DNA from 3 places in the Bacillus sp. PK3-037 genome. Region 2 is predicted to be linked to each of the others. Evidence: riboswitches for the same ligand, from Rfam matches in the RefSeq annotation. Region 2 holds a riboswitch; each other region holds the start of a gene.
What was found. Region 2 has a riboswitch for thiamine pyrophosphate ahead of M1D69_RS12725 (acetylornithine deacetylase). Riboswitches for the same ligand answer to the same signal wherever they lie in the genome.

Region 1: it holds a riboswitch for thiamine pyrophosphate, as region 2 does, so the genes downstream of both, thiC (phosphomethylpyrimidine synthase ThiC) here and M1D69_RS12725 (acetylornithine deacetylase) in region 2, are expected to answer to the same signal.
Region 3: it holds a riboswitch for thiamine pyrophosphate, as region 2 does, so the genes downstream of both, thiT (energy-coupled thiamine transporter ThiT) here and M1D69_RS12725 (acetylornithine deacetylase) in region 2, are expected to answer to the same signal.

Annotation. Positions count from the first base shown of each region.
Region 1 covers NZ_CP096408.1:3,168,953-3,178,701, forward strand. The annotation lists gene M1D69_RS16330 (ABC transporter permease) at 1-184, opposite strand, end outside; gene M1D69_RS16335 (aliphatic sulfonate ABC transporter substrate-binding protein) at 178-1,179, opposite strand; gene M1D69_RS16340 (ABC transporter ATP-binding protein) at 1,197-1,964, opposite strand; gene katA (catalase KatA) at 2,362-3,813, shown strand; one part of gene M1D69_RS16350 (IS3 family transposase) at 3,881-4,758, opposite strand; one part of gene M1D69_RS16350 (IS3 family transposase) at 4,758-5,031, opposite strand; gene M1D69_RS16355 (FbpB family small basic protein) at 5,143-5,328, opposite strand; gene thiC (phosphomethylpyrimidine synthase ThiC) at 5,471-7,243, opposite strand; TPP riboswitch at 7,376-7,483, opposite strand; gene M1D69_RS16365 (Type 1 glutamine amidotransferase-like domain-containing protein) at 7,552-8,244, opposite strand; gene M1D69_RS16370 (spore coat protein) at 8,346-8,570, shown strand; gene M1D69_RS16375 (spore coat protein) at 8,567-8,926, shown strand; gene M1D69_RS16380 (zinc-dependent alcohol dehydrogenase) at 8,947-9,749, shown strand, end outside.
Region 2 covers NZ_CP096408.1:2,493,651-2,503,399, reverse strand. The annotation lists gene M1D69_RS12750 (S8 family serine peptidase) at 1-1,293, shown strand, start outside; gene spoIIGA (sigma-E processing peptidase SpoIIGA) at 1,488-2,417, shown strand; gene sigE (RNA polymerase sporulation sigma factor SigE) at 2,480-3,199, shown strand; gene sigG (RNA polymerase sporulation sigma factor SigG) at 3,339-4,121, shown strand; gene M1D69_RS12730 (ABC transporter ATP-binding protein) at 4,278-5,072, shown strand; TPP riboswitch at 5,081-5,183, shown strand; gene M1D69_RS12725 (acetylornithine deacetylase) at 5,275-6,555, shown strand; gene M1D69_RS12720 (YlmC/YmxH family sporulation protein) at 6,638-6,883, shown strand; gene pgeF (peptidoglycan editing factor PgeF) at 7,045-7,881, shown strand; gene M1D69_RS12710 (YggS family pyridoxal phosphate-dependent enzyme) at 7,888-8,580, shown strand; gene sepF (cell division protein SepF) at 8,577-9,029, shown strand; gene M1D69_RS12700 (YggT family protein) at 9,036-9,308, shown strand; gene M1D69_RS12695 (YlmH family RNA-binding protein) at 9,370-9,749, shown strand, end outside.
Region 3 covers NZ_CP096408.1:1,108,181-1,117,929, reverse strand. The annotation lists gene glgB (1,4-alpha-glucan branching enzyme) at 1-15, opposite strand, end outside; tRNA gene M1D69_RS05790 (tRNA-Glu) at 247-318, opposite strand; tRNA gene M1D69_RS05785 (tRNA-Ser) at 323-413, opposite strand; tRNA gene M1D69_RS05780 (tRNA-Asn) at 417-491, opposite strand; tRNA gene M1D69_RS05775 (tRNA-Ile) at 509-585, opposite strand; tRNA gene M1D69_RS05770 (tRNA-Gly) at 601-674, opposite strand; tRNA gene M1D69_RS05765 (tRNA-His) at 684-759, opposite strand; tRNA gene M1D69_RS05760 (tRNA-Phe) at 781-856, opposite strand; tRNA gene M1D69_RS05755 (tRNA-Asp) at 869-945, opposite strand; tRNA gene M1D69_RS05750 (tRNA-Met) at 1,000-1,076, opposite strand; tRNA gene M1D69_RS05745 (tRNA-Ser) at 1,100-1,192, opposite strand; tRNA gene M1D69_RS05740 (tRNA-Ile) at 1,199-1,275, opposite strand; tRNA gene M1D69_RS05735 (tRNA-Met) at 1,278-1,354, opposite strand; tRNA gene M1D69_RS05730 (tRNA-Ala) at 1,376-1,448, opposite strand; tRNA gene M1D69_RS05725 (tRNA-Pro) at 1,454-1,530, opposite strand; tRNA gene M1D69_RS05720 (tRNA-Arg) at 1,546-1,622, opposite strand; tRNA gene M1D69_RS05715 (tRNA-Leu) at 1,632-1,717, opposite strand; tRNA gene M1D69_RS05710 (tRNA-Gly) at 1,732-1,806, opposite strand; tRNA gene M1D69_RS05705 (tRNA-Leu) at 1,812-1,898, opposite strand; tRNA gene M1D69_RS05700 (tRNA-Lys) at 1,909-1,984, opposite strand; tRNA gene M1D69_RS05695 (tRNA-Thr) at 2,022-2,097, opposite strand; tRNA gene M1D69_RS05690 (tRNA-Val) at 2,129-2,204, opposite strand; rRNA gene rrf (5S ribosomal RNA) at 2,227-2,342, opposite strand; rRNA gene M1D69_RS05680 (23S ribosomal RNA) at 2,397-5,324, opposite strand; rRNA gene M1D69_RS05675 (16S ribosomal RNA) at 5,494-7,043, opposite strand; TPP riboswitch at 7,518-7,619, shown strand; gene thiT (energy-coupled thiamine transporter ThiT) at 7,719-8,297, shown strand; partial or broken gene M1D69_RS05665 (N-acetyltransferase family protein) at 8,338-8,855, opposite strand; gene floT (flotillin lipid rafts scaffold protein FloT) at 8,882-9,749, opposite strand, start outside.

The DNA.
Region 1 (9,749 bases), 680 kb from region 2:
CAACAGGTGTAGGGAGCACTGTCGCCGACACGATGCCAAGACTGCCGATCACCTGCCAGATGGCTATAATCACAGCAGGCAGCAGAAGCCCCTTTGCCCACCCGTATTTGATTCTATGGGGCTTTCTTTGTATCGCTTCAGCATTTGCTTTCGGCAGTGAACCTGCAGCCTCTGCTTTCATGATGGATCACCTCCAGAGACTTTTTCCTTTAACGCTTTTTTGATAAATGAATTATCAACAACTTCTCTCACATCAATTTTCTTATCTATCGCTTTTGTTTTAAATTGAAAATCCGCTGTCTCCTGCTGCGCTTTTATAATGTCTTCACTAATAACCTCATTCAGAGGCTCCGTATTTTTCAGCACATTTTCAACGACCTTTTTATCGAGATCTTTTATTTTTGCATACAAGTCAGCCGCTTCAGCCGGATGTTCCTTTTGCCAAACAACCGCCTGATTAAATACCTTGAGAAAACGGACCACTTCGTCTGGATGTTCCTTAGAGAATGTTGTTCTAACTAATGTAAACCCTGGTGAATATAAATCGGTGCTTTCCCCGTTCACAAGAAGTTTCGCTCCGTGTTTGATTGTTTCTAAGGATAAGTACGGCTCCCAGATGGACCAAGCGTCAACCGAACCGTTTTCAAACGCAGAGGCCGCTTCATCAGGCTGCAGCTGAATAACAGTCACGTCATCAGCTGACAAGCCTGATTGATCAAGCGCTTTATACAAAAAGTCAAAGCCGCTGCTGCCTTTCGCTACAGCAATTTTCTTTCCTTTTAAATCTTTGACCTCCTTAATCCCGCTGGCTGGATTCACAAGTATGCCGTTCGCCTTTAATCCGTCCTGAGACAAGCCGATTTCTTTAAAATCAATGCCTGCCGCCTGTCCAGCGATCACTGGTGAATTGCCGACTTGAGAAAAGTCAAGTTTATCTGCTGCAAGCCCTTCAAATTGTGGCGGCCCGCTTTGAAACTCCACCCATTTCACCTTGATGCCTTCTTTTTCAAAAGCCTCTTCAAACCAGCCTTTTTCCTTGGCAATTAAAAGCGGGCTTAAGCTTTGCTGTATTCCGATCCGAATTTCTTTCAATGGTTTTTTATCACCGCTGGCTCCATTTGCTCCGCACCCTGCCAGCAGAAAAAAAATAGATGCCAATACAATGATTCCTTTTTTCATCTCTGCTTCAGCCCTTTCTATATCCCTGATCCTTCTGCATACTCAAAGTTTTCTGTTTTTTCGAATTCCGACAGCACTTTCTGTCTGATCGCTTGGAAATCAGGCGTCGTCCTGTTTCGGGGATAAGCCAGATGAATTGGCATCAGCTTATGAATTTTTCCCGGTTTGGCTTTTAGGATCGCAATCTCATTCCCTAAATAAACAGATTCATCTATATCATGAGTGACGAGTATCATCGTTGTTTTTTTCCTCCGCCATATATCCAGCAGCACGTCTTGAAGGTGTTTTCGAGTAAACGCGTCTAACGCACCGAACGGTTCATCCAAAAGCAGCACCTCCGGCTCCCGCAGAAGAGCTCGTGCGATGGCCACTCTTTGAGACATACCGCCCGACAGCTCACGCGGATACGCTTTCTCACATCCTTTTAATCTGACAATCTCGATCAGTTCATCTACCTTCTGTTTGACTTTTTGATCTTTCAAATTCAAATCGGCGGCAATATTCTGCTCAACCGTCAGCCAAGGAAAAAGACGGTGTTCCTGAAAAATAAATCCTTGCTGAATACCTGGTGCAGTCACATGGCGTCCGTTAATTTCGACACTCCCGCTATAATCAGAATCAAGTCCTGCAATTATCTTTAAAAGTGTGCTTTTTCCGCATCCGCTCGGTCCGATGATCGTTAAAAACTCACCCGGTGCAATTGATAATTGAATATTCTCCAAGACCGTAGTTTGGCGGCCTTCTTGAGCAAATGCTTTTTCCTTGATGTTGATGGTCACAGCCACTTTTAACCCTCTCCTTCCGCCAACCCCGCCTTCTAAAAAACAAAAAGGCCCCCATCTCTGTTTTTGTAGAGATGAGAGCCTTCGGCGGTCCGATCAGCTGCCCAATTGTTTTTTTGTTTGAATATCATGTTAATTCAAATTATTCCGATATGTCAACTCTTTTTTATTCAACATTTTTTGGATGAATGTTTATCACTTATATTTCATATTCGCAAATAGCGCTTATTTCTATGAACCCTCGATTACCTCTATTAAACTGTTCTGCCAAAGGTTTTCGGCTTTTTTTAATAGTTTTTATCGTATTATACAAATGATTATTTTATAATAATTATAAAATAATATTGACTTTTTACTTAGAGATGATATTATGTTCTTATCAATTCCAAGAGGTGATGACATGAGTTCAAATAAACTGACAACTAGCTGGGGAGCTCCAGTTGGAGATAATCAAAATTCAATGACTGCCGGTTCTCGCGGACCAACTTTAATCCAAGATGTACACTTACTCGAAAAATTGGCCCATTTTAACAGAGAACGTGTTCCTGAGCGTGTCGTTCACGCCAAAGGTGCAGGCGCACACGGTTATTTTGAAGTGACGAACGATGTAACAAAATATACAAAAGCTGCTTTCTTATCAGAAGTCGGCAAACGCACGCCTTTGTTCATCCGTTTCTCAACAGTTGCCGGTGAACTTGGCTCTGCTGACACCGTACGCGACCCGCGCGGATTTGCTGTTAAGTTTTATACAGAAGAAGGAAACTATGACATCGTCGGCAACAATACGCCGGTATTCTTCATCCGCGATGCGATTAAGTTCCCTGATTTTATCCATACACAAAAAAGAGATCCAAAAACACACTTGAAAAATCCTACAGCTGTATGGGATTTCTGGTCACTTTCACCGGAAGCTCTACACCAAGTGACGATCCTGATGTCTGACCGCGGAATTCCTGCTACACTTCGCCACATGCACGGTTTTGGTAGCCATACATTCAAATGGACAAATGCCGAAGGCGAAGGCGTATGGATCAAGTATCACTTTAAAACAGAACAAGGCGTGAAGAACCTTGATGTGAAGACAGCAGCAAAAATTGCCGGTGAAAACCCGGATTATCATACTGAAGATCTGTTCAATGCAATCGAAAACGGCGATTTCCCTGCATGGAAATTATATGTGCAAATCATGCCTTTAGAAGATGCAAATACGTACCGCTTCGATCCGTTTGATGTCACAAAAGTATGGTCTCAAAAAGACTATCCGCTCATTGAAGTCGGCCGTATGGTTCTTGACAGAAATCCGGAAAACTACTTTGCAGAAGTAGAACAAGCAACATTCTCACCTGGAACACTGGTCCCCGGTATTGATGTATCACCGGATAAAATGCTTCAAGGGCGTCTGTTTGCGTATCATGATGCGCATCGCTACCGTGTGGGAGCAAACCACCAGGCCCTGCCGATCAACCGCGCACGCAACGAAGTAAGAAACTATCAGCGTGACGGACAAATGCGCTTTGACAATAACGGCGGCGGCTCCGTCTACTACGAGCCAAACAGCTTCGGCGGACCGACTGAGTCACCTGAGGATAAACAAGCGGCTTATCCAGTACAAGGAACGGCTGACAGCGTAAGCTACGATCACAATGATCACTACACACAAGCCGGCGATCTCTACCGTTTAATGAGCGAAGAGGAACGCACCCGCCTTGTAGAAAATATCGTAAATGCCATGAAACCGGTAGAAAAAGAAGAAATCAAACTCCGCCAAATCGAGCACTTTTATAAAGCTGATCCTGAATACGGAAGACGCGTAGCAGAGGGCTTAGGTTTGCCGATTAAAAAAGGAGTTTAATAGCATAGAAAAAAACCCGCTGTTTAGGGACTGACCCCCGTTTTTGAGACAGGGATCAAAACACCTTTTATACAGCCAATTGCCGATAGCTTATCGGTGATTGGCTGTTTAGTTTCGTTTGAATACGAATGTTGTTATAATAATAAATGTATTCTTTGACAGTGCGTTCTACGATGGCGGTCGTGGTTCGATCAATGCTGTTAAGATAGAACGTTTCAGACTTTAGTGAGGAATGAAACGATTCGATGGAGGCATTATCAGCGGGCGTCCCTTTGCGGGACATGCTCATGGTAATGCCTTTTGTGTTAACAGCTTTTTGATACTCGTAAGATGTATACACAGATCCTTGGTCACTATGTAACACGCAGTTCTCAGGCAGCGTTGGCAGCTGATCAAGTGTGTTTAAGACAAAGTCTGTGTCCTGCTTATCGCCAATCGTAAAAGCAATCACTTCTCCATTGTATAAATCTAATATACTGGAAAGATACAATTGTTTCTGTCCATAAGGCAAATATGTGATGTCCGTTACTAGTTTTTCAAGAGGGCGATCAGACTGAAAATTCCGATCCAACATATTATCGACCACGGCATATGGCTGCCCATTCTTCTTGCGCTTTTTCACCTTAACCCGGCACTGCCATTGATTTTTCTGCATAATACGCTGAACCGTTTTATGGTTGATACGCATTGTCTTTTTTAGTATGGCTGTGATTTTCCGATATCCATATCGATACTTGTGCTCTCGGCACAACGTGCCGATTTGTTTTTCAAAATAGCGCTTGGGATGATCTTTCGTCTGATTCTTCTTCCAACGATAATAAGACGCTCGAGAGATACCTAAATGAATACAGATATCCTGCACGGTCATTGTGCTGCGCAATCCTTCTACAAGTTCGACTGACGTTTCGCTATCAACTTCCTTTCCAATTCGTTGTACTTTTTTAGAACTTCATTTTGTTGTCTCAGATAACGATTCTCTGCCTGCAGTTTCTCTAAATCGGAAGCATACTCCGGCCCTTTTCCGTAAGTGTATTGCTTTCCAACAGGCTGTTCGAATCTATGTGTATCCCCAGCCTTATGCCATCTAACCCACGTCTTAATCTGTGTCTTATTCTTAATTTTTAATTTCTCCATGATCTCTTTCATAGGCACGCCTGCCAATCTCATTTCTACAGCCTTCTGTTTCACTTCAACCGGATAACTCACTCTTCTCCCCATAGAAAAAACACCTCCAAGTCTAATTTCGGCTAACAATCATCCGTTTTCAAACTTGAAGGTGTTTTTTATTTGTCTCATCTTATGGGGTCAGTCCCTTATTCAGCGGGTTTTTTACATAGATTTACGGTTTGCCGTATGCTTCTCGTCAATCTTCATATAAATTTTCTCCATTAACTCCTCGCTATTCATTATCTCCCGCTTGTTCTTTTCAATAAGAAGCGCCAGCGGCAGCATCTGATTGCCATATGTTTTTCGTTTTCTGAAGCGTCTTCTCCCTTTCTCTTTTTTGGTTCCCATCATTTCTCCCTCCTTTAAAAATAAAAAAGGCTCTTATCTCAAAAGATAAGAGCCTTCGGTGATCCGATCAGCAAATGTTGGAAATGTATATTAGCTATATTTAAACGTATTCAATTCGGCCTGTCAATGACTTTCTATACTGTTACTTATAAAGTTTGCTCCCTTGATTCACAAATTCCTCGGCTTTTTCTTTCATGCCCTCTTGAATGGCATCCCACTCATTAAGCTCTTTGTCTTTGGCATAATCACGGATATCCTGAGAAATTCTCATGCTGCAAAATTTCGGCCCGCACATCGAACAGAAATGAGCCGTTTTCGCCCCTTCAGCAGGCAGGGTCTCATCATGATATTCAAGCGCTCTTTCCGGATCAAGCGACAGGTTAAATTGGTCTCGCCAGCGGAATTCAAAGCGGGCTTTTGATAAAGCGTCATCTCGTTTTTGCGCTCCCGGATGCCCTTTTGCAAGGTCAGCCGCATGCGCCGCAATTTTGTATGTAATAACCCCTTCCCGCACATCTTCACGGTTTGGCAGCCCCAGATGCTCCTTCGGCGTCACATAACAAAGCATGGCCGTACCGTACCAGCCGATCATCGCCGCTCCGATCGCTGATGTAATGTGGTCATAACCCGGTGCAATATCCGTCGTCAGCGGTCCTAGCGTGTAAAAAGGCGCTTCTTTACAGATTTCCATTTGTTTATCGACGTTCTCCTTGATTTTATGCATCGGCACATGACCCGGCCCCTCAATCATCACCTGAACATCATGCTTCCAGGCAATTTGCGTGAGTTCTCCAAGCGTCTCTAATTCAGCAAACTGCGCTTCGTCATTGGCATCGGCAATTGACCCTGGGCGAAGCCCGTCTCCAAGAGAAAAGGCAATATCATATGTTTTCATAATTTCACAGATTTCTTCAAAATGAGTATACAGAAAGCTTTCCTGATGATGAGCCAGACACCACTGTGCCATAATCGCTCCTCCGCGTGACACAATTCCCGTTGTCCGTTTAGCAGTTAGCGGCACATATCGCAGCAAAACACCCGCGTGAATCGTAAAATAATCCACACCCTGTTCAGCCTGCTCAATCAGCGTGTCACGGTAAATTTCCCATGTTAAATCCTCCGCTACACCGTTTACTTTTTCAAGCGCTTGATAGATCGGAACGGTGCCAACAGGAACCGGGCAATTTCGGATAATCCATTCACGCGTCGTATGAATGTCTTTCCCTGTGGAAAGATCCATCATCGTATCTGCTCCCCAGCGAATTGCCCACGTCATTTTTTCCACTTCTTCTTCAATCGAAGATGTAACCGCTGAATTCCCGATATTCGCATTAATTTTCACATGGAAATTTCGGCCGATAATCATTGGTTCACTTTCCGGATGATTAATATTTGCTGGAATAATCGCCCGGCCGCTGGCTACTTCCTCTCTGACAAATTCGGGAGTCACATGCTCACGAATAGCGATAAACTCCATTTCAGGGGTAATCATCCCCTTTTTCGCATAATGCATTTGAGTGACATTTTGACCCGTTTTCGCCCGCAGCGGCTTCCGCTTTAATCCGGGATAGCTTACATGAGGGTTAGCCTTTTTATAGCCGTTGTCTTCTGGCTTCACAGCACGTCCATCGTATTCCTCAACATCGCCGCGCCCAGTGATCCACTTGTGGCGAAGCGGTTTTAAACCTTCTTGAATATTAATTTTTACATCGGGGTCCGTATACGGTCCGCTTGTATCATAGACACGAACCGGCGCGTTTTCCTCTTCGCCGAATGATCCTGTCGTCGGACTGAGTTCGATTTCTCTCATCGGCACTTGAATATCCGGCGAAGCCCCCTCTACATATACTTTTTTACTCCCTGAAAAACTCGACATAATGGAAATGTTGGCTTGCTGCACTGAATGATTTTGCATCACTTATCCTTCCCCTCTCTTTGTTTGAAAGGACAAAATCAAGCCCATAACCAGCACAAAAAACCGGATTCAATTGAATGAACCCGGTTACAGTCAGAAAGAAACATATTATTGCAGTATTCAGCAATAATAAAAACAATTCCTCTACTTCCCCACGCTGGTACGAACCAGATCAGGTCCAAAGGGTTAAGAAGCATATCTTCTCTCTCAGCCCGTCAGCGGGCACCCCCAGTAACTATTAATTTCGCACTTATCGTATCATAAAAACAAACTGAAAAAAAGAGCAATGTATAAAATATTCAGCAAATTCAAGACAAATATGTAATCGGCAATGCTCTTTCAGAGATTTCATTTTCATGAAGCACCACCCGATACGCTTTTGCATCAGATCTTGAACTCACAGCCTGAAAAAACTGATCATCAATAAAATGAAGAGCTGCTCCATCATCCGCTGCATAACCGCTGCTCAACGCTTTCGCTGATATCATGTGATGATATGCAGGTCTCCGATCCTTTTCACCATCATAATGAGGACAAAAACTGCCTTGCAAAAAACCCAAGCTTTTCAAACCGGTCAGCGGTCCGGCAGAATCCGTCACACCTTCTTCAAACCAGCAGATCGCACCTGCACTTAATCCCGCTAAAATAATCCCGTTCTCCCAAGCTTTTTTCAATATGTGATCCAGTCCCCACTCCTTCCACAGCACCAGCAAATTTCTTGTATTTCCCCCGCCGACATAAATCACATCTTTCTCCATAATAAAGGAGGCTAAATCTGTTGTCGGCGGCTTAAATAAAGACAAATGAGACGGGTCACAATCAAGCTTTTGAAAAGCATGATAAAACCGCTGAACATAATTCTCCGCATCCCCGCTTGCCGTTGGCAAAAAACAAATGCGAGGTGAGGGCTGCTTTGATTGATTAATGATAAATTGATCAAGAACGAGATGATCTGGTTCCATTGAAAAACCTCCGCCGCCCATCGCAATAATCTGTTTCATCATTCGACTCCCCCAAGAAAATATTTTACCCATTATAGCACTTTCGCATAAAAGCATGATACAAGGTAAAAATACCTTTGAATCAGGAGGTGACCGAAAAAATGGAACAAGACCGTTTGGCAAACCACGAAACAGTTGATTTACACGAAATCCTCAACTTCAAAACCGTATGTTTACTTAAATCAAAAATGATGCAGGGACTGGTGTTCGATCAGGAACTGAGAGCCCTTATGGAGAAGGATGTACAGCAGTCTGTACGGGACGTAACTGAGCTTCAGAGCCTCTATCAAAAGGCCCCGACAATAACAGGAGGTGACTGTCATTGAACGATTTCTTAGACCCGAAAAACGCAAAAGGCATGCCTGACCTTACTGATTCAGCACTTGCCCTCGATTTCTTAATTTCCGTAAAAACCGGTATCAAAAATTATGCTGTCGCCATCACGGAAACCGCAAGCCCAGAACTCAGAACAGCATTGCGCAATCAATTGGACGCCGCTATTTACCTGCACGGAGAATTATCACAGCTCATGATGGAAAAAGGCTGGCTTTTCCCTTCTGACTTGGACAAACAATTTCAAATCGATATGAAATCAGCACAAACAGCCGTTGATATCGCCGGGCTAAAACTTTTCCCCGATCACACGAACCGTCTCGGAACATTCGCAACGCCCGATCACTAAACAATAAGGAGACATTATGAATGAAAGCTGTTACGTATCAAGGCATTAAAGACGTCCGCGTCAAAGAGGTAAAAGCGCCAGAAATCAAAAAACCTGATGATATCATCGTCAAACTGACAACCACAGCAATCTGCGGATCTGATTTACACCTAATTCACGGCATGGTTCCCAATTTTCCTGAAGATTATATCATCGGCCATGAACCAATGGGCATTGTTGAAGAAACAGGCCCCGACGTTCACAAGGTTAAAAAAGGCGATCGTGTCATCATACCGTTTAACGTCAGCTGCGGCGAATGTTTTTTCTGCAAAAACCAGCTTGAAAGCCAATGTGACAATTCAAATGCAAACGGCGAAGTCGGCGCTTATTTTGGCTATTCAGACTCAGCAGGCGGCTATCCCGGAGGCCAGGCTGAATACATGCGCGTCCCCTATGCTAACTTCACTCCCTTTAAACTGCCTGATGACTGTGAAGTAGAAGATGAGAAATTGGTATTGCTTTCAGACGCTATGTCGACAGCCTATTGGAGCGTAGACAACGCAGGAGTAAAAGAGGGAGATACCGTCATTATTCTCGGCTGCGGTCCTGTCGGGCTGCTCGCGCAAAAATTCGCATGGATGAAAGGCGCCAAAAGAGTCATTGCAGTGGATTATGTAGACTATCGCCTTCAGCACGCCAAAAAAACAAACAATGTAGAAATCGTTAATTTCGAACATCATGAAAACGCCGGTTCATATTTGAAAGAAATCACACAGGGCGGTGCAGATGTCGTCATCGACTGCGTCGGAATGGACGGCAAAATGTCCCCGCTTGAATTTCTCGC
Region 2 (9,749 bases):
AATGCAAATTCCTATTTCGCGGCCGGAAACGGATGGGCGGTTAAAATGTCACTGGCTGACGGCAAGGAACAAGGCATGCTGACAGGAGGGCTATTCAGATTCTGGGATACGGAGTTCCCTGATCCTGGCGGCACAGAGTTTAAGGTCGAGGTTTACGATGCTACAGGGAAAGATGGAGCACCTGGCAAAAAAATTGCGGGACCATATAACGCGGAAGCTCTTCGTAATGGCGAATGGACGAAAGTCGATCTCAGCTCGAAGGGGATTATGGTCGATAAAGACTTTTATCTTGTTTATATCCAGTCAAAACCCGATCCATATTCACCAGGCTTGGCAATGGATGAAACCGGGCAGTACTCAGATCGCAACTGGCAGTATGTTAACGGAACATGGCAAAAAGGAGATAAAGAAGACGGCAACTATATGATTCGCGCGTTAGTCGATTATGAAGCGGCCGTACCTGTCATTACTTCTCCTGAAGATAAAGCATACACCAATAAGGAGAACGCCACGGTAAAAGGAAAGGCATCTCCGGGTACGACTGTAACCCTTTATAATGGTGATAAAGAAGCAGGAGAAACGAAAACTGCCGAAGATGGCACGTTCGAGGCAGTAGTTTCACTCAGCAAAGGGGAAAACAAGCTGACAGCGGCTGCTTCAACAGACTCCGGAACGACAGATGCTTCAAGTCCTGTCACGGTCACACTTGATCAAGACAAGCCTGAACTGACGCTCGACAATCCAAAAAATGGCGAGAAAATCAATAAAGAAGCGGTGACTGTTAAAGGCACTGTTTCAGATGACAACTTGAAAGAAGTAAAGGTTAATGGCAAAAAAGCAACGGTCACAGACGGTTCCTACTCTGCCCGTATCCTTTTGGAAAACGGAAGCAACGAAGTAAAGGTGATAGCCACTGACTTAGCAGGCAACAAAACGACGAAAAAAGCTGTCGTCGATGTGAATTTTGACCAGCCAGTCATTACCGGACTGATTCCTGGTGAGGACAAAACCTTAAAAGCTGGTGAATCGGTCAAAATCGCTTTTTCAAGCGCGAAAGACGCAGATGCAACGTTTGTCATTCGCCTGCCGCTCACAAATGCAAGAGCGAATGTACAAAACGCTACCGAGCTGCCGTTAAGAGAAATTTCTCCGGGACGATATGAAGGCTACTGGACAGCAACTTCCTCTCTTAAAGCAAACGGAGCTAAAGTAGAGGTTATCGTTCGAGACGGTTACGGCAATGAAACCAGAAAAACAGCGAATGGAAAACTATATATCAATACTGAAAAGTAAGTGTAGGAAAGCTGCCGCTCTTGGCAGCTTTTTTTCTGTATCCTCTCATTTATTCCCTCGACAAATTAAGCAGTTATCCCTGAAAAATTGTATGGGCCTCTCAACATTAATTGACAGACTTTCCCACAGAGCTTGCTTTATACTTATGAAACAAGAAGGGGAACAGCGTGATGCAAGAAAGAAAGGGGTCAGGTGTGAAAATCTATTTAGATGTCATTTGGCTGTTAAACTTTTGTTTTGACGCACTGTTGCTTTTACTGACGGCTTTTATTTTAAAACGCCATGTGAAAAAAAGAAGATTGCTAGGCGGCGCATTTATCGGTTCAAGTATTGTCCTTTTGATGTTTACTCCTTTCTCGCCGATCGTTGAGAACCCGGCCGGAAAGCTCGCTTTTTCGGTTGTCATTGTGCTCGTGACATTCGGTTTTAAGCGGTTTCGCTATTTCTTTCAAAATTTGTTTTCCTTTTATTTTGCTACTTTTCTAATGGGAGGGGGAATCATCGGAGCACATTCATTGCTGCAGTCAAACTCTATTGTCAGAAACGGTGTCATGATCACTAATCACACCGGATTTGGCGACCCGATCAGCTGGATGTTTATCGTGGCTGGCTTTCCCGCATTATGGTTTTTTTCCAAGAGAAGAATCGAAGATATTGAAACAAAAAACATTCAATATGAGGAACGAGTCAGGGTACAGGCGGACCTGGGCGGCCAAACACTGCACGCAAGAGGCCTGGTGGATTCCGGCAACCAGCTGTATGATCCGCTCACAAAAACGCCGGTCATGATTCTTCACATTGATAAGCTTGAATCGATTTTCGGAGAGGCTGAAACGATGATTATCCGAAATGCAGACCCGATGGAAGCGATTGAACAGCTTGATGATTCGTTTCGATTTTTAGATAAAATGAGGCTGATCCCATATCGGGGAGTAGGCCAGCAGCATCAATTTCTATTATGTATCAAACCGGATCATGTAACGATTATGACAAAAGATGAAATGATTTCCGCGGATAAATGCTTAATCGGCATCAGCACGTCAAAGCTGTCGGCAGATGGAGATTTTGACGCGATTATTCATCCGAAAATGCTGTCCGGAAAAGCCATTAAGCACGTATCCTAATGTTCGCAAATGTCCGTTACTTATCATACTCATAAGACGTGACATTTAGAAGGGAGAGGAAGATGAAAAAACTTAAATTGCGGTTGACGCACCTCTGGTATAAGCTGCTGATGAAACTGGGCTTAAAAAGCGATGAAGTGTATTACATAGGCGGGAGTGAAGCTTTACCGCCGCCATTATCAAAAGACGAGGAGCAGGTTCTATTAATGAAGCTCCCAAGCGGCGACCAGGCGGCCCGTGCTATTTTGATCGAACGCAACCTGCGGCTTGTCGTCTATATCGCACGGAAATTTGAAAACACGGGAATTAATATTGAAGATTTAATCAGCATAGGCACCATTGGTTTAATCAAAGCTGTGAATACCTTCAATCCGGAAAAGAAAATCAAGCTGGCTACATATGCCTCTCGCTGTATTGAGAATGAGATCCTGATGTATTTAAGGAGAAACAACAAAATCCGTTCAGAAGTTTCTTTTGATGAACCGCTTAATATTGATTGGGACGGCAATGAGCTTCTGCTTTCTGATGTGCTGGGCACGGATGACGACATCATCACAAAGGACATTGAAGCAAATGTGGATAAAAAGCTTCTAAAAAAAGCGCTCGAACAGTTAAATGAGAGGGAGAAACAAATCATGGAACTGCGTTTTGGGCTTGTCGGCGAAGAGGAAAAGACCCAAAAGGATGTTGCGGATATGATGGGGATTTCCCAATCCTATATTTCCCGTCTGGAAAAAAGAATCATTAAAAGATTGCGAAAAGAATTCAACAAAATGGTGTAAAAAATTTTTGCGGGTTAATCCCTTGATTCTACAAGGATTTCCCAATTATGACTATTTTTCGGTTTGAGTGCAGTGCATATTTTTCCCACCCGAGGAGATACTTAACGTTGTACAGCAGCTCCTGTAGGGAGGGAAAAAAGTGTCGAGAAATAAAGTCGAAATCTGCGGGGTGGATACCTCCAAATTACCCGTACTCAAGAATGAAGAGATGAGAAAGCTGTTTAGGCAATTGCAGGACGAAGGTGATGATTCAGCCAGAGAAAAGCTTGTAAACGGGAACTTGCGTCTTGTCTTAAGTGTCATTCAAAGATTTAATAACAGAGGGGAGTATGTTGATGACTTATTTCAAGTCGGCTGCATCGGACTAATGAAATCCATTGATAATTTTGATCTAAGCCACAATGTTAAGTTTTCAACATACGCTGTACCTATGATTATCGGAGAAATCCGCAGGTATTTGCGCGATAATAACCCGATACGTGTCTCGAGATCACTCAGGGATATCGCATATAAGGCACTTCAGGTAAGAGAGCGGTTAATCAGTGAGACAAGCAAGGAGCCGACGGCAGAGGATATCGCCAAAGTTCTTGAAGTACCGCACGAAGAAATCGTGTTCGCACTCGACGCCATTCAAGATCCGGTATCTCTTTTTGAACCGATCTACAATGACGGCGGAGATCCGATTTATGTCATGGATCAAATCAGTGATGAACGCAACAAAGATACACAATGGATTGAAGAGCTGGCTTTGAAAGAAGGCATGAGAAGACTGAACGAGAGGGAAAAAATGATTTTAAGAAAACGGTTCTTCCAAGGAAAAACGCAAATGGAAGTAGCTGAAGAAATCGGCATTTCCCAGGCACAGGTGTCCAGACTGGAAAAGGCAGCAATTAAACAAATGAATAAGAATATTCATCAATAGCATGCACGCCGAAAGCCTTTAAAACAATTTCTGTTTTAAAGGCTTTTCTATTTGGAAACGAGCGGTTTACGTTTTCGAAAAAGTAAGGTATCCTAGTCCGTACACAGTTTTGTGAAAATTAAAATAATTATTCGGCTTGGAAAGAGGAGGACCACAATGATTTTGCAGCTTGACAATGTCTCACTAAAACGGAATGGAAAATGGATACTAAAGGATATTCACTGGAAAGTAGAAGAAAAGGAGAATTGGGTGCTTTACGGATTAAACGGAGCTGGGAAGACCGCGCTGTTAAATATGTTATGCTCTTACTATTTTCCGACAGCAGGCGAGATGCAGGTGCTTGGTCATGTATTCGGAAAAACGGAGCTGGGAGATAAACTCAGACGAAAAATCGGCCTTGTCTCAGCGGGTCTTCAGCAAAAATTGTATCCGGCAGATTCAGCTTTTGAAATTGCTCTAAGCGGGGCATATGCTTCGATTGGCTTGTATGAAACACCAAGTGCGGAAATCAGAGAAAAAGCGATTGCCCTGCTCGAGGACTTAGGAGCCATTGATTATGCCGACCGCCGCTACGAAACTCTTTCTCAGGGAGAGAAACAAAGAGCTTTAATCGCAAGAGCGCTAATGGCTGATCCGGAGCTGCTTATACTGGACGAACCAGTTACAGGACTTGATTTTATCGCCCGGGAAAAACTGTTAGATACGATTACGCACATTGCAAGCAGGGAAAATGCGCCGTCTATTCTTTATGTTACACATCATGCGGAAGAAATTTTGCCGATTTTTGATAAAGCCCTCTTGTTAAAAAAGGGAAAAGTTTTTAGGTCAGGACAAATGAAAGACATGCTGACAGACGAATCACTTTCTTCTTTTTTTGATACGCCGATCCGTGTATTCTGGAATCAGGATCGCCCGTTTTTAACAAGAGCTGAGCCGGTGACAAATGCATAACAACATACGATTCATCCTGGGGGTGCTTTCGAAGCTGAGAGAGACGCTTGTCTCAACCCTTATTGACCTGATCTGGATCATACCAGCGGAGGGAAGCGGTGAAAAAAGCGGAGAATGCAGCAGCTTGCACTCTGCTTTCTTTATTAAGCCGTTTCATGAATATGAAACGGCTTTTTTCTTATTAAAAATAGGAGCGGATAACATGATTGATCAAGTAGAGTCTTTACTAAAAAAAGCGGAAGAACAAAAGGACGAGCTCATTGAGCTTGCGAAAACGCTGATTTCTTTTAAAACACCGGCGCCGCCTGCGAGAAATACAGACAGCATCCAAACATGGATTGCGCAGTTTTTGCTTGAACGGGGCTTTTCCATCGACAAATGGGACGTTTATCCAGGAGATCCCAATGTTGTGGGTGTTTTAAAAGGAACAAATTCAGCCGCCTATCAAAGTTTAATCATCAATGGGCATGTCGATGTGGCAGAGGTAAAAGAGGGCGAGGACTGGGTGCATGACCCATTTTGCCCCAGTGAGAAAAACGGTTTCTTAATCGGCCGGGGCGCTTCAGATATGAAAGGCGGAATGGCCTGTGTGCTGTTTGCTTTAAAGCTGATTCGTGAAGCGGGCGTTGAGCTCCCGGGCGATTTGATTCTGCAATCGGTCATCGGGGAGGAAGTCGGAGAGGCCGGCACGCTTGAATGCTGCAAAAAGGGCTATCACGCAGACTTTGCAGTTGTGGCGGATACGAGCGATATGCATATTCAAGGCCAAGGCGGAGTGATTACAGGCTGGATCGAAATAAAAAGCAATCAAACGTTTCACGATGGAACAAGACGGAATATGATCCACGCTGGCGGAGGAACATTCGGGGCGAGCGCAATCGAAAAAATGGCAAAAATCATTTCTGGACTCGGTGAGCTGGAGCGACATTGGGCCATTATGAAAAGCTATCCCGGCTTTACCCCCGGTACAAACACCATTAATCCCGCTGTTATAGAAGGAGGCAGACATGCGGCCTTTATAGCGGATGAGTGCCGATTATGGATTACCGTCCATTTTTATCCCAATGAAACGCATGAAGAAGTGGCTGCTGAAATAGAAGATTACATCAACAGGCTGAGTGACAGTGATATTTGGCTGAGGGAAAACCGTCCTGTCTTCAAATGGGGAGGCTCTTCAATGATTGAAGAAAGAGGCGAAATTTTTCCGGCCTTGGAAGTTGATCCGGCTCATCCCGGCGTTTTAGCCCTTACGGCGTCACACGAGGAGATCAAACGGGACCGCCCCGTCATTGACGTTTCTCAAACCGTAACAGATGGGGGATGGCTTTATAATGCCGGTATTCCAAGCGTGATATACGGACCGGGCGATTTATATAATGCTCATGCCGTTAATGAAGAGGTATCGATTAAGCAGCTCGTAGATTATACGAAAATCATGCTCACGTTCATCATAAGATGGTGCAGCCGCAAAAAAGAACAATGATCATGAAAATTTCTCCTTGCTGACAAGGTTCAGCCCGCCCGTTCATATACTAGAAAAAAGGACCGAAAAAGGACGTGATGGGATGATCAGCATTTCAGAATTTCAAGTAAAGGATGTCGTCAATGTCTCTAACGGAAAAAAATTAGGGAGCATCGGTGATATTGATATCAATGTCACCACAGGAAAAATTCAGGCGATTATACTAGGGGGAAATGGAAAAGTTCTCGGTTTTTTTGGAAAGGAAGAGGAAATGGTCATTCCTTGGCGAAATATAGTTAAAATCGGAGAAGATGTCATTTTAGTCCGATTAAGTGAATCCCATGCTTAACCTGCTTTTTTGCCGCTGATTGTCAAATGCCGGAAGTCTGAACTCTTCCGGCACATTTCATTTATGAAATATGTAAATCGGCGCTAAACGAATGCAGAAAGATGTGGTAAAATAAGTGGGAAATTACGCCTTATAAATGTTTGTCGAAAGGTTGGATCATCATGAATACATATCACCCATTCAGTCTCACCACCCCCTCGACACTCATGATACAAGACTGGAAACAAACGAATCAAAACGATGCGGAAGTCATTGCTGGGTTTACTACGAAAAACGGCGGTGTCAGCCAAAAACCTTTTGAGTCGTTAAATACAGGATTGCACGTTCATGACAAAGATGCAGATGTGGTTAAAAATCGTGAATATATAGCCGATATGTTTAATATTGATTTGCAGTCTTGGGTATTTGCTGACCAGACACACGACAATCGCGTCCAAAAAGTGACGCAGAGGGATAGGGGAAAAGGCGCCCGTGAGTATCACTCAGCTTTTAAAGCAACAGACGGGCTCTATACAAATGATAAAAATGTATTTTTGGCATTATGCTTTGCTGATTGTGTGCCTCTATTCTTTTTCGATCCGGTGAAATCGCTTGTCGGGATCGCTCATGCCGGATGGAAAGGCACGGTCAAACAGATTGGCAGAGAAATGGTGAAGCAATGGACCGAACAGGAGGGCTCGACGCTTTCTGATATATACGCTGTTGTCGGACCGTCTATCTGCGGTGCGTGCTATACGGTAGATGACCGTGTGATGAATGCTGTCCGCGCATTGCCGTTTTCAGCAGATCGCGCCGTGAATCAGACGGGGCAGGGGCAGTATCAGCTTGACCTGAAAGAGCTGAACCGACTCATACTGATCGACAGCGGTTTGGCAAATGAGCAGATTTCTGTCAGCGGTTTATGTACGGAAAGTGAGCCGTCACTTTTCTTTTCCCATCGGCGAGATCAGGGGAAAACAGGACGGATGATGTCCTTTATCGGAATGAAGGAGGCATAAAAGATCTTGCGTGTTGTTGAAAATTTACGACATATAAACGAACGAATAAACGAAGCATGTAACAGATCGGGCCGCAGATCCGATGAAGTTACGGTTATTGCAGTCACAAAATATGTGTCGCCTGAAAGAGCACAGGAGGCGGTCGATGCAGGCATCACGTGCCTCGGAGAGAACCGGGACGCCGAACTGCTTCGCAAACAGGAAATCATGAAAGGAAATCCGGAATGGCATTTTATCGGCAGCCTTCAATCAAGAAAAGTAAAAGCTGTCGTCAATTCTGTTTCCTATATTCATTCCCTGGACCGGCTTTCATTAGCGAAAGAAATTGAAAAACGGGCTGAAGGTGCTGTCCAATGCTTTGTGCAGGTCAATACCTCGCTTGAGCCCTCTAAACACGGCATGAATAAAGAAGAAGTGATACCATTCATACAGGAGCTTTCCAGCTTTGACAACATTGTTGTGGCCGGACTGATGACAATGGCTCCGCTGACTGATGACCAAGATGAGATTAGAAGCTGTTTCCGAACACTTAGAGAACTTCGTGATCAGGTTCAAGAGCTGAAACAGCCGAACGCTCCGTGTACAGAACTGTCGATGGGCATGTCAAATGATTTTGAAATCGCGATTGAAGAAGGGGCTACTTATATTAGAATCGGCTCATCGTTAGTCGGAAATGAAACAGGGGGTGTACAGCAATGAGTATGAAAAATAAACTGAAAAACTTTTTCTCAATGGATGAAGAAGAATACGAATACGAATATATTGAAACTGAGCGGGATTCTCATGAAGAACAGGAACAAAAAGAAAAACCTGCTTATAATGCTGGTAAACCAGCAGCCAAACAGAATGTAGTAAGCTTGCAAAGTGTTCAGAAATCCTCTAAAGTGGTGTTGAGTGAGCCGCGCGTTTATGCGGAGGCGCAGGAAATAGCCGACCATCTGAAGAACAGGCGGGCAGTTGTCGTCAATCTTCAGCGGATACAGCATGACCAGGCGAAACGGATTGTTGACTTTTTAAGCGGCACCGTTTATGCCATTGGCGGCGATATCCAAAGAATCGGTTCAGATATTTTCCTATGCACGCCTGACAACGTAGATGTTTCAGGCACAATTTCTGAGCTCATATCTGAAGACGATCAGAGGTGGTAAAGCGAGATGATCCTTTATCAAGTTTTTTCGGTTTTAAGCTTATTAATTACAATATACTCATTTGCCCTGATCATATATATTTTTATGTCATGGGTGCCGAGTACGAGGGAAACAGCAGTCGGACGGTTTTTAGCGTCGATCTGTGAACCATATCTCGAGCCATTCAGAAAAATCATCCCTCCAATTGCAATGCTGGATATCTCGCCAATCGTGGCCATTCTTGTGCTGCGGTTTGCAACAACCGGCTTATGGGGGCTTTATCGCATGATTGCGTTTTAAGGTGACAGTTTGATAGGGGGCTTGGCAGCAGCCAAGCCTCTTTACATAGAAGGGAAAGACGATGAGCGATATTTATCAGCACTTCAGAAAAGAAGAGCGTGCCTTTATCGATCAGGCGCTCGAATGGAAAAGAATTGTCCAGGAGCAGTACCGGATGAAGCTGACCGATTTTTTAGATCCCCGGGAACAGGTCATTCTCGCTGCGGTCACGGGACAGGCAGATGTAGGACTGGCTTTTTCCGGCGGCTATGACAGAGCGGAGCGAAAACGGGCCATTTTATATCCTGAGTACATCACGCCGGAAGAATCGGATTTTGAGCTTCAGGCGTTTGACGTTCGCTATGCTGAAAAATTTGTGACGGTTGATCACCGGTCTCTCCTTGGTTCATTAATGGGAATCGGTCTGAAACGGCAAAAGTTTGGCGATTTAGTGTTTTCAGA
Region 3 (9,749 bases), 1.4 Mb from region 2:
GCTGGCAGCGGCCATGTAATCATCCTTTCTGACATCATAGTTTTCATTTATATTATTTATTCGTAGAAATAAAAAAAAGCCCTTTCTAGAAAGCGCTTATATTTATTGACATAAAACTTCATTTTCTGAAGAAAAACAAAAGATTTGGAGTTTTTTGTTGTAAATTTGATATAGAATAAAAAACAAAATCAGATGCATATCATTTAGAAAACAAAAAAACCTTGCAGGATATGCAAGGTTTCAGGATGACCCGTACGGGATTCGAACCCGTGTTACCGCCGTGAAAGGGCGGTGTCTTAACCGCTTGACCAACGGGCCGTCATGGCGGAGAAGGAGGGATTTGAACCCTCGCGCCGCTTACACGACCTACACCCTTAGCAGGGGCGCCTCTTCAGCCACTTGAGTACTTCTCCATATGGCTCCACAGGCAGGATTCGAACCTGCGACCGATCGGTTAACAGCCGATAGCTCTACCACTGAGCTACTGTGGAACGTAAAAGTCATGGTATGGTGGGCCTGAATGGACTCGAACCATCGACCTCACGCTTATCAGGCGTGCGCTCTAACCAGCTGAGCTACAGGCCCATGACGATATAGAAATGGAGCGGGTGATGGGAATCGAACCCACGACATCAGCTTGGAAGGCTGAGGTTTTACCACTAAACTACACCCGCAATTTTATTTGGGGCGATTGATGGGAATCGAACCCACGAATGCCAGAGCCACAATCTGGTGCGTTAACCACTTCGCCACAACCGCCAAAATATATATATTTGTAAATGGTGGCTCGGGACGGAATCGAACCGCCGACACACGGATTTTCAGTCCGTTGCTCTACCAACTGAGCTACCGAGCCTTATTATTTAAATGGCGGTCCGGACGGGACTCGAACCCGCGACCTCCTGCGTGACAGGCAGGCATTCTAACCAACTGAACTACCGGACCATTTTAATTTGTTGCACCCATCGGGCACTCCTTATTTAAAAGGATATATTTGTTTGGTTGCGGGGGCAGGATTTGAACCTGCGACCTTCGGGTTATGAGCCCGACGAGCTACCGAACTGCTCCACCCCGCGATGATAAAATGTAAGAATATATATGGCGGAGGAAGAGGGATTCGAACCCCCGCGGGCTTTGACACCCCTGTCGGTTTTCAAGACCGATCCCTTCAGCCAGACTTGGGTATTCCTCCGTATTGTGGTGGACCTTGTAGGACTCGAACCTACGACCGGACGGTTATGAGCCGTCTGCTCTAACCAACTGAGCTAAAGGTCCTTTGGTAGCGGCGGAGGGGATCGAACCCCCGACCTCACGGGTATGAACCGTACGCTCTAGCCAGCTGAGCTACACCGCCAAATCATATATTGAAATCAAGTGGAGCCTAGCGGGATCGAACCGCTGACCTCCTGCGTGCAAAGCAGGCGCTCTCCCAGCTGAGCTAAGGCCCCAAGAATGGTCGGGAAGACAGGATTCGAACCTGCGACCCCATGGTCCCAAACCATGTGCTCTACCAAGCTGAGCTACTTCCCGATTTCATGTAGATCATGGCGCGCCCGAGAGGAGTCGAACCCCTAACCTTTTGATCCGTAGTCAAACGCTCTATCCAATTGAGCTACGGGCGCAAATTATAATGCCGAGGGCCGGACTTGAACCGGCACGGTAGTCACCTACCGCAGGATTTTAAGTCCTGTGTGTCTGCCAATTCCACCACCCCGGCGTGGATGGTATAGTTGGAGCGGAAGACGGGATTCGAACCCGCGACCCCCACCTTGGCAAGGTGGTGTTCTACCACTGAACTACTTCCGCAGAAATGGTGCGGATGAAGGGACTTGAACCCCCACGTCTGTAAAGACACTAGAGCCTGATTCTAGCGCGTCTGCCAATTCCGCCACATCCGCAACATATAAATGGTGAGCCATGAAGGACTCGAACCTTCGACCCTCTGATTAAAAGTCAGATGCTCTACCAACTGAGCTAATGGCTCTTCTTACAAGAGACTTGAATATTATAACATATAAAAGTGGTGCCGGCAAGAGGACTTGAACCCCCAACCTACTGATTACAAGTCAGTTGCTCTACCAATTGAGCTACACCGGCTCATATGTAAACATATTATGTATAGTAAGAATGGTGGAGGATGACGGGCTCGAACCGCCGACCCTCTGCTTGTAAGGCAGATGCTCTCCCAGCTGAGCTAATCCTCCATAATTGCACTACCGTGCAACTGCTTGGCGGCGTCCTACTCTCACAGGGGGAAACCCCCGACTACCATCGGCGCTGAAGAGCTTAACTTCCGTGTTCGGCATGGGAACGGGTGTGACCTCTTCGCTATCGCCACCAAACAATTTGAGAGTGTTCTCTCAAAACTAGATAACAGGTGTGACATCATTAGACATTAGGTTAAGTCCTCGATCGATTAGTATCTGTCAGCTCCATGTGTCGCCACACTTCCACCTCAGACCTATCAACCTGATCATCTTTCAGGGATCTTACTTCCTTGCGGAATGGGAAATCTCATCTTGAGGGGGGCTTCATGCTTAGATGCTTTCAGCACTTATCCCGTCCGCACATAGCTACCCAGCGATGCCCTTGGCAGAACAACTGGTACACCAGCGGTGCGTCCATCCCGGTCCTCTCGTACTAAGGACAGCTCCTCTCAAATTTCCTGCGCCCGCGACGGATAGGGACCGAACTGTCTCACGACGTTCTGAACCCAGCTCGCGTACCGCTTTAATGGGCGAACAGCCCAACCCTTGGGACCGACTACAGCCCCAGGATGCGATGAGCCGACATCGAGGTGCCAAACCTCCCCGTCGATGTGGACTCTTGGGGGAGATAAGCCTGTTATCCCCGGGGTAGCTTTTATCCGTTGAGCGATGGCCCTTCCATGCGGAACCACCGGATCACTAAGCCCGACTTTCGTCCCTGCTCGACTTGTAGGTCTCGCAGTCAAGCTCCCTTGTGCCTTTACACTCTGCGAATGATTTCCAACCATTCTGAGGGAACCTTTGGGCGCCTCCGTTACCTTTTAGGAGGCGACCGCCCCAGTCAAACTGCCCACCTGACACTGTCTCCCCGCCCGATAAGGGCGGCGGGTTAGAAGGTCAATACAGCCAGGGTAGTATCCCACCGATGCCTCCACCGAAGCTGGCGCTCCGGTTTCCAAGGCTCCTACCTATCCTGTACAAGCTGTACCAACATTCAATATCAGGCTGCAGTAAAGCTCCACGGGGTCTTTCCGTCCTGTCGCGGGTAACCTGCATCTTCACAGGTACTATAATTTCACCGAGTCTCTCGTTGAGACAGTGCCCAGATCGTTGCGCCTTTCGTGCGGGTCGGAACTTACCCGACAAGGAATTTCGCTACCTTAGGACCGTTATAGTTACGGCCGCCGTTTACTGGGGCTTCAATTCGCACCTTCGCTTACGCTAAGCGCTCCTCTTAACCTTCCAGCACCGGGCAGGCGTCAGCCCCTATACTTCGCCTTACGGCTTCGCAGAGACCTGTGTTTTTGCTAAACAGTCGCCTGGGCCTATTCACTGCGGCTCTCTCGGGCTTGCACCCTAACAGAGCACCCCTTCTCCCGAAGTTACGGGGTCATTTTGCCGAGTTCCTTAACGAGAGTTCTCTCGATCACCTTAGGATTCTCTCCTCGCCTACCTGTGTCGGTTTGCGGTACGGGCACCTCTCACCTCGCTAGAGGCTTTTCTTGGCAGTGTGGAATCAGGAACTTCGCTACTATATTTCGCTCGCCATCACAGCTCAGCCTTATGGGAAACGGATTTGCCTATTTCCCAGCCTAACTGCTTGGACGCGGATATCCAATACCGCGCTTACCCTATCCTCCTGCGTCCCCCCATTGCTCAAATGGTGAGGAGGTGGTACAGGAATATCAACCTGTTGTCCATCGCCTACGCCTTTCGGCCTCGGCTTAGGTCCCGACTAACCCTGAGCGGACGAGCCTTCCTCAGGAAACCTTAGGCATTCGGTGGAGGGGATTCTCACCCCTCTTTCGCTACTCATACCGGCATTCTCACTTCTAAGCGCTCCACCAGTCCTTCCGGTCTGGCTTCACAGCCCTTAGAACGCTCTCCTACCACTGTTCGAAGAACAGTCCGCAGCTTCGGTGATACGTTTAGCCCCGGTACATTTTCGGCGCAGAGTCACTCGACCAGTGAGCTATTACGCACTCTTTAAATGGTGGCTGCTTCTAAGCCAACATCCTGGTTGTCTAAGCAACTCCACATCCTTTTCCACTTAACGTATACTTTGGGACCTTAGCTGGCGGTCTGGGCTGTTTCCCTTTCGACTACGGATCTTATCACTCGCAGTCTGACTCCCAAGGATAAGTCATTGGCATTCGGAGTTTGACTGAATTCGGTAACCCGGTAGGGGCCCCTAGTCCAATCAGTGCTCTACCTCCAAGACTCTTACCTTGAGGCTAGCCCTAAAGCTATTTCGGAGAGAACCAGCTATCTCCAGGTTCGATTGGCATTTCACCCCTACCCACACCTCATCCCCGCACTTTTCAACGTGCGTGGGTTCGGGCCTCCATTCAGTGTTACCTGAACTTCACCCTGGACATGGGTAGATCACCTGGTTTCGGGTCTACGACCACGTACTCATGCGCCCTATTCAGACTCGCTTTCGCTGCGGCTCCGCATCTTCTGCTTAACCTTGCACGGGATCGTAACTCGCCGGTTCATTCTACAAAAGGCACGCCATCACCCGTTAACGGGCTCTGACTACTTGTAGGCACACGGTTTCAGGATCTCTTTCACTCCCCTTCCGGGGTGCTTTTCACCTTTCCCTCACGGTACTGGTTCACTATCGGTCACTAGGGAGTATTTAGCCTTGGGAGATGGTCCTCCCGGATTCCGACGGAATTTCACGTGTTCCGCCGTACTCAGGATCCACTCTGGAGAGAACGAAGTTTTGACTACAGGGCTGTTACCTCCTATGGCGGGCCTTTCCAGACCTCTTCATCTACCTCGTTCCTTTGTAACTCCGTATAGAGTGTCCTACAACCCCAAGAGGCAAGCCTCTTGGTTTGGGCTAATCCCGTTTCGCTCGCCGCTACTCAGGGAATCGCATTTGCTTTCTCTTCCTCCGGGTACTTAGATGTTTCAGTTCCCCGGGTCTGCCTTCTCATATCCTATGAATTCAGATATGGATACCACTCCATTACGAGTGGTGGGTTTCCCCATTCGGAAATCTCCGGATCAAAGCTTGCTTACAGCTCCCCGAAGCATATCGGTGTTCGTCCCGTCCTTCATCGGCTCCTAGTGCCAAGGCATTCACCGTGCGCCCTTTCTAACTTAACCGTTAAAAAGAATCACTATGTGATATCTTGTGTTACTAATTGAATGTGATGTCTACTGTTATCTAGTTTTCAAAGAACACGTTTCGAAGGAATGATCCTTCAAAACTAAACAAGACAGGGAACGTTCTGTTTATAAGACCCAAGGTCTTATATTCCGTAAATATCCTTAGAAAGGAGGTGATCCAGCCGCACCTTCCGATACGGCTACCTTGTTACGACTTCACCCCAATCATCTGTCCCACCTTCGGCGGCTGGTTCCATAAAGGTTACCTCACCGACTTCGGGTGTTACAAACTCTCGTGGTGTGACGGGCGGTGTGTACAAGGCCCGGGAACGTATTCACCGCGGCATGCTGATCCGCGATTACTAGCGATTCCAGCTTCACGCAGTCGAGTTGCAGACTGCGATCCGAACTGAGAACAGATTTGTGGGATTGGCTTAACCTCGCGGTTTCGCTGCCCTTTGTTCTGTCCATTGTAGCACGTGTGTAGCCCAGGTCATAAGGGGCATGATGATTTGACGTCATCCCCACCTTCCTCCGGTTTGTCACCGGCAGTCACCTTAGAGTGCCCAACTGAATGCTGGCAACTAAGATCAAGGGTTGCGCTCGTTGCGGGACTTAACCCAACATCTCACGACACGAGCTGACGACAACCATGCACCACCTGTCACTCTGCCCCCGAAGGGGACGTCCTATCTCTAGGATTGTCAGAGGATGTCAAGACCTGGTAAGGTTCTTCGCGTTGCTTCGAATTAAACCACATGCTCCACCGCTTGTGCGGGCCCCCGTCAATTCCTTTGAGTTTCAGTCTTGCGACCGTACTCCCCAGGCGGAGTGCTTAATGCGTTAGCTGCAGCACTAAGGGGCGGAAACCCCCTAACACTTAGCACTCATCGTTTACGGCGTGGACTACCAGGGTATCTAATCCTGTTCGCTCCCCACGCTTTCGCTCCTCAGCGTCAGTTACAGACCAGAGAGTCGCCTTCGCCACTGGTGTTCCTCCACATCTCTACGCATTTCACCGCTACACGTGGAATTCCACTCTCCTCTTCTGCACTCAAGTTCCCCAGTTTCCAATGACCCTCCCCGGTTGAGCCGAGGGCTTTCACATCAGACTTAAGGAACCGCCTGCGAGCCCTTTACGCCCAATAATTCCGGACAACGCTTGCCACCTACGTATTACCGCGGCTGCTGGCACGTAGTTAGCCGTGGCTTTCTGGTTAGGTACCGTCAAGGCACCGCCCTATTCGAACGGTACTTGTTCTTCCCTAACAACAGAGCTTTACGATCCGAAAACCTTCATCACTCACGCGGCGTTGCTCCGTCAGACTTTCGTCCATTGCGGAAGATTCCCTACTGCTGCCTCCCGTAGGAGTCTGGGCCGTGTCTCAGTCCCAGTGTGGCCGATCACCCTCTCAGGTCGGCTACGCATCGTTGCCTTGGTGAGCCGTTACCTCACCAACTAGCTAATGCGCCGCGGGTCCATCTGTAAGTGGTAGCCGAAGCCACCTTTTATGTTTGAACCATGCGGTTCAAACAAGCATCCGGTATTAGCCCCGGTTTCCCGGAGTTATCCCAGTCTTACAGGCAGGTTACCCACGTGTTACTCACCCGTCCGCCGCTAACATCAGGGAGCAAGCTCCCATCTGTCCGCTCGACTTGCATGTATTAGGCACGCCGCCAGCGTTCGTCCTGAGCCAGGATCAAACTCTCCGATAAATGGATCGCAGATTAAGTTCACCACATCCTGTGGCAACATCTGCGTGATCTGCATCGTGCAGACCTCAGTTTGACTGACTACGCACATCGCTGTGCGATTTATAATAAAACTTGAATTAACAGGTACGTTTTGTCTTGTTTAGTTTTCAAAGATCATCACCGCTCTCAATGAAGCAGCTTTACTAATATAACACTCAGCTTCTTAATTGTCAACAACTTTTTTTAAAAGTTGTTTAAAGCTTCTTGTTTTGTCTGCTGTTCATCAGCGACGTTTAATAATATAACACCTATAATTATTTATTGCAATAGTTTTTTAAAAAAAATCTATAAAACAATAAAACTGTAATCTTTCTTTATTCTATCTAACTTATAATGCTTTATAAAACATTTATCTATTAAAGAACATTTACCACAGGCAATGTCATCTTGTTGTTTTAACCTTTTTCTTGTATAGTAGAAACGAACTAAATATCCGATGACCACAAGGGGAGCATAAAAGCTGAGAGTGAGCGGTTTCGTTCTGACCCTTTGAACCTGTTAGTTAACGCTGGCGTAGGGATGTGGCAAAGTCAAATGAATTGCAGATTGTAAAGCAGTGCGTGGAACTTTCCTCATCCTTCCGCGTGCTGCTTTTTTGTGTCCTTTTGGATTGTCTATCGATGGAAGGGGATTTTTATGGCTCAATCAAGACAACTGGTACGTCTTATTGAAATTGCAATCATGACTGCTGCTGCTGTCATTTTAGACATCGTTTCCGGAATGTTTCTCCGTATGCCTCAAGGAGGGTCGGTATCCATCATGATGATTCCGATTTTTTTGATTTCTTTTCGCTGGGGAGTTAAAGCGGGGCTTACCACCGGTCTATTGACAGGTCTCGTTCAAATTGCGATCGGAAATCTATTTCTTCAGCACCCTGTTCAGCTGTTGCTTGATTACATTGCAGCGTTCGCCGCTGTCGGCATAAGCGGTTTTTTCGCTTCCGCTGTCCGCAAATCCGCCTTATCAAAAGCAAAAGGGAAATTGATCGTATCAATTATTTGCGCAGTTTTTATCGGCAGTTTTCTGCGTTATGCTGCACACGTGATTTCAGGGGCTGTATTTTTCGGCAGCTTTGCACCAAAAGGAACACCGGTATGGATTTACTCGTTAACTTATAATGCTACTTATATGGTTCCGTCATTCATCATCTGTGCGATTGTCCTTTGTTTATTGTTCATAACAGCTCCGCGCTTGCTGAAAACTGAAAAAGCTTAATCTAACAACCCCCAGCTACCTGTCCGCTGGGGGTTGTTTTTTATCTTTTGTTGAGCAGATTTTTTAATGAAGCGAGATCCGGCCAGCTATTTCTTTCATGCTTTCTCCTGCGATTTCAAAACTATCCTCGGCTGCTCTTTCAGGTGAAAACGACTGATAAAATGTAATCGAAGGATTCTCCTCTACGACCCAAACAAACATGCTCGTAAAGCCATGATCAAGCAAAAAATCTATTCCCTTTGTCAAAAGCGCTCTGCCCGCACCTCGCCGCTGTTTTTCTTCTAAAAGGTAAATGGCATACAACTCTCCGTCATAGCCTTTCTGCTCTGAACGAATTGGACCAAAAGATGCAAAGCCGAATACTGAACCTTCTTCATCTTCTGCTACAAAGACCCCCTTTAATGAACGGCTTTTCCATTTGGCTTCAAAATCCTTGTAGTTCAAACCATTTAAGTATTCAGCGGAGACAATGCCGCTGTATGTTGTCACCCAGCTGTCAACATGCACTTTTGCGATGGCCTTTATATCATCTAGTCGTGCTTCTCTTATAGTCACCATTCATTCTCTAATCCTTTCCGCAATGGTTATTCAGATTTTTGAACAGGCTTTGTTTCTTTTAATTCATTTGTCAGTTCGTTGATGCTCTGTTTGATGTTGCCTTTTCCTGAAAAGTTCTCAATCATTTCTTTTACGTCGATTCCCGAAGACGCTTTTAAGCTTTCTTGCAGACTGGACATTAAATTTGTCGCATAGCTTGTGACTTTGTTGGCGCCGCTTGAATCACCGTTTCCTCCTGTATCAACGACGGTGATCTTATCAATATTTGAAAGCGGTGCTGATACCTGTTTCGCGTATTCCGGAAGCATTTTGACAATCATATCGAAAATCGCAGCCTGACCGTACTGCTCAAAGGCAGCGGCAATTTTTTCTTTCGCTTCCGCTTCAGCAAGACCTTTTAAGCGAATAACCTCGGCCTCTGTCTCACCTTTTGCTTTTTCAGCTTCTGCTTTTGCAAGGCCGTCAATTCTGACCCTTTCAGCTTCAGCCTTCGCCATCGCTTCTATGCTGTATTTCTTGGCATCGGCTTGGGCTAGCTGTTTGGCTTTTTCAGCAGCGGCAGATTGCTCAACTGAATAGCGGTCTGCATCGGCTTTTTTCTTCACTTCAGAATCATACTGGCGTTCACGGCGGAGAATTTCTTTTTCTTCTAATTCAATTTGTTTTTGGCGTTCTATAATCTTGACCTGCATTTCCTGCTCAGTCACCTGCTGGCGTGCTTTGGCTGTTTCCAAATCGTATGCCTGGTCAGCGTTGGCTTTTGCTGTATCTTGATCTCGCCGGTATTCAGCCATTTTAAGCTGATTGATTTTTTCAGCTTCGGCAATTTCCGTCGCTCGTTCAAGCTCTGATTTTTTCGCTTCTTTATCGGCTTCCGCCCTCTTAATTCTTGTT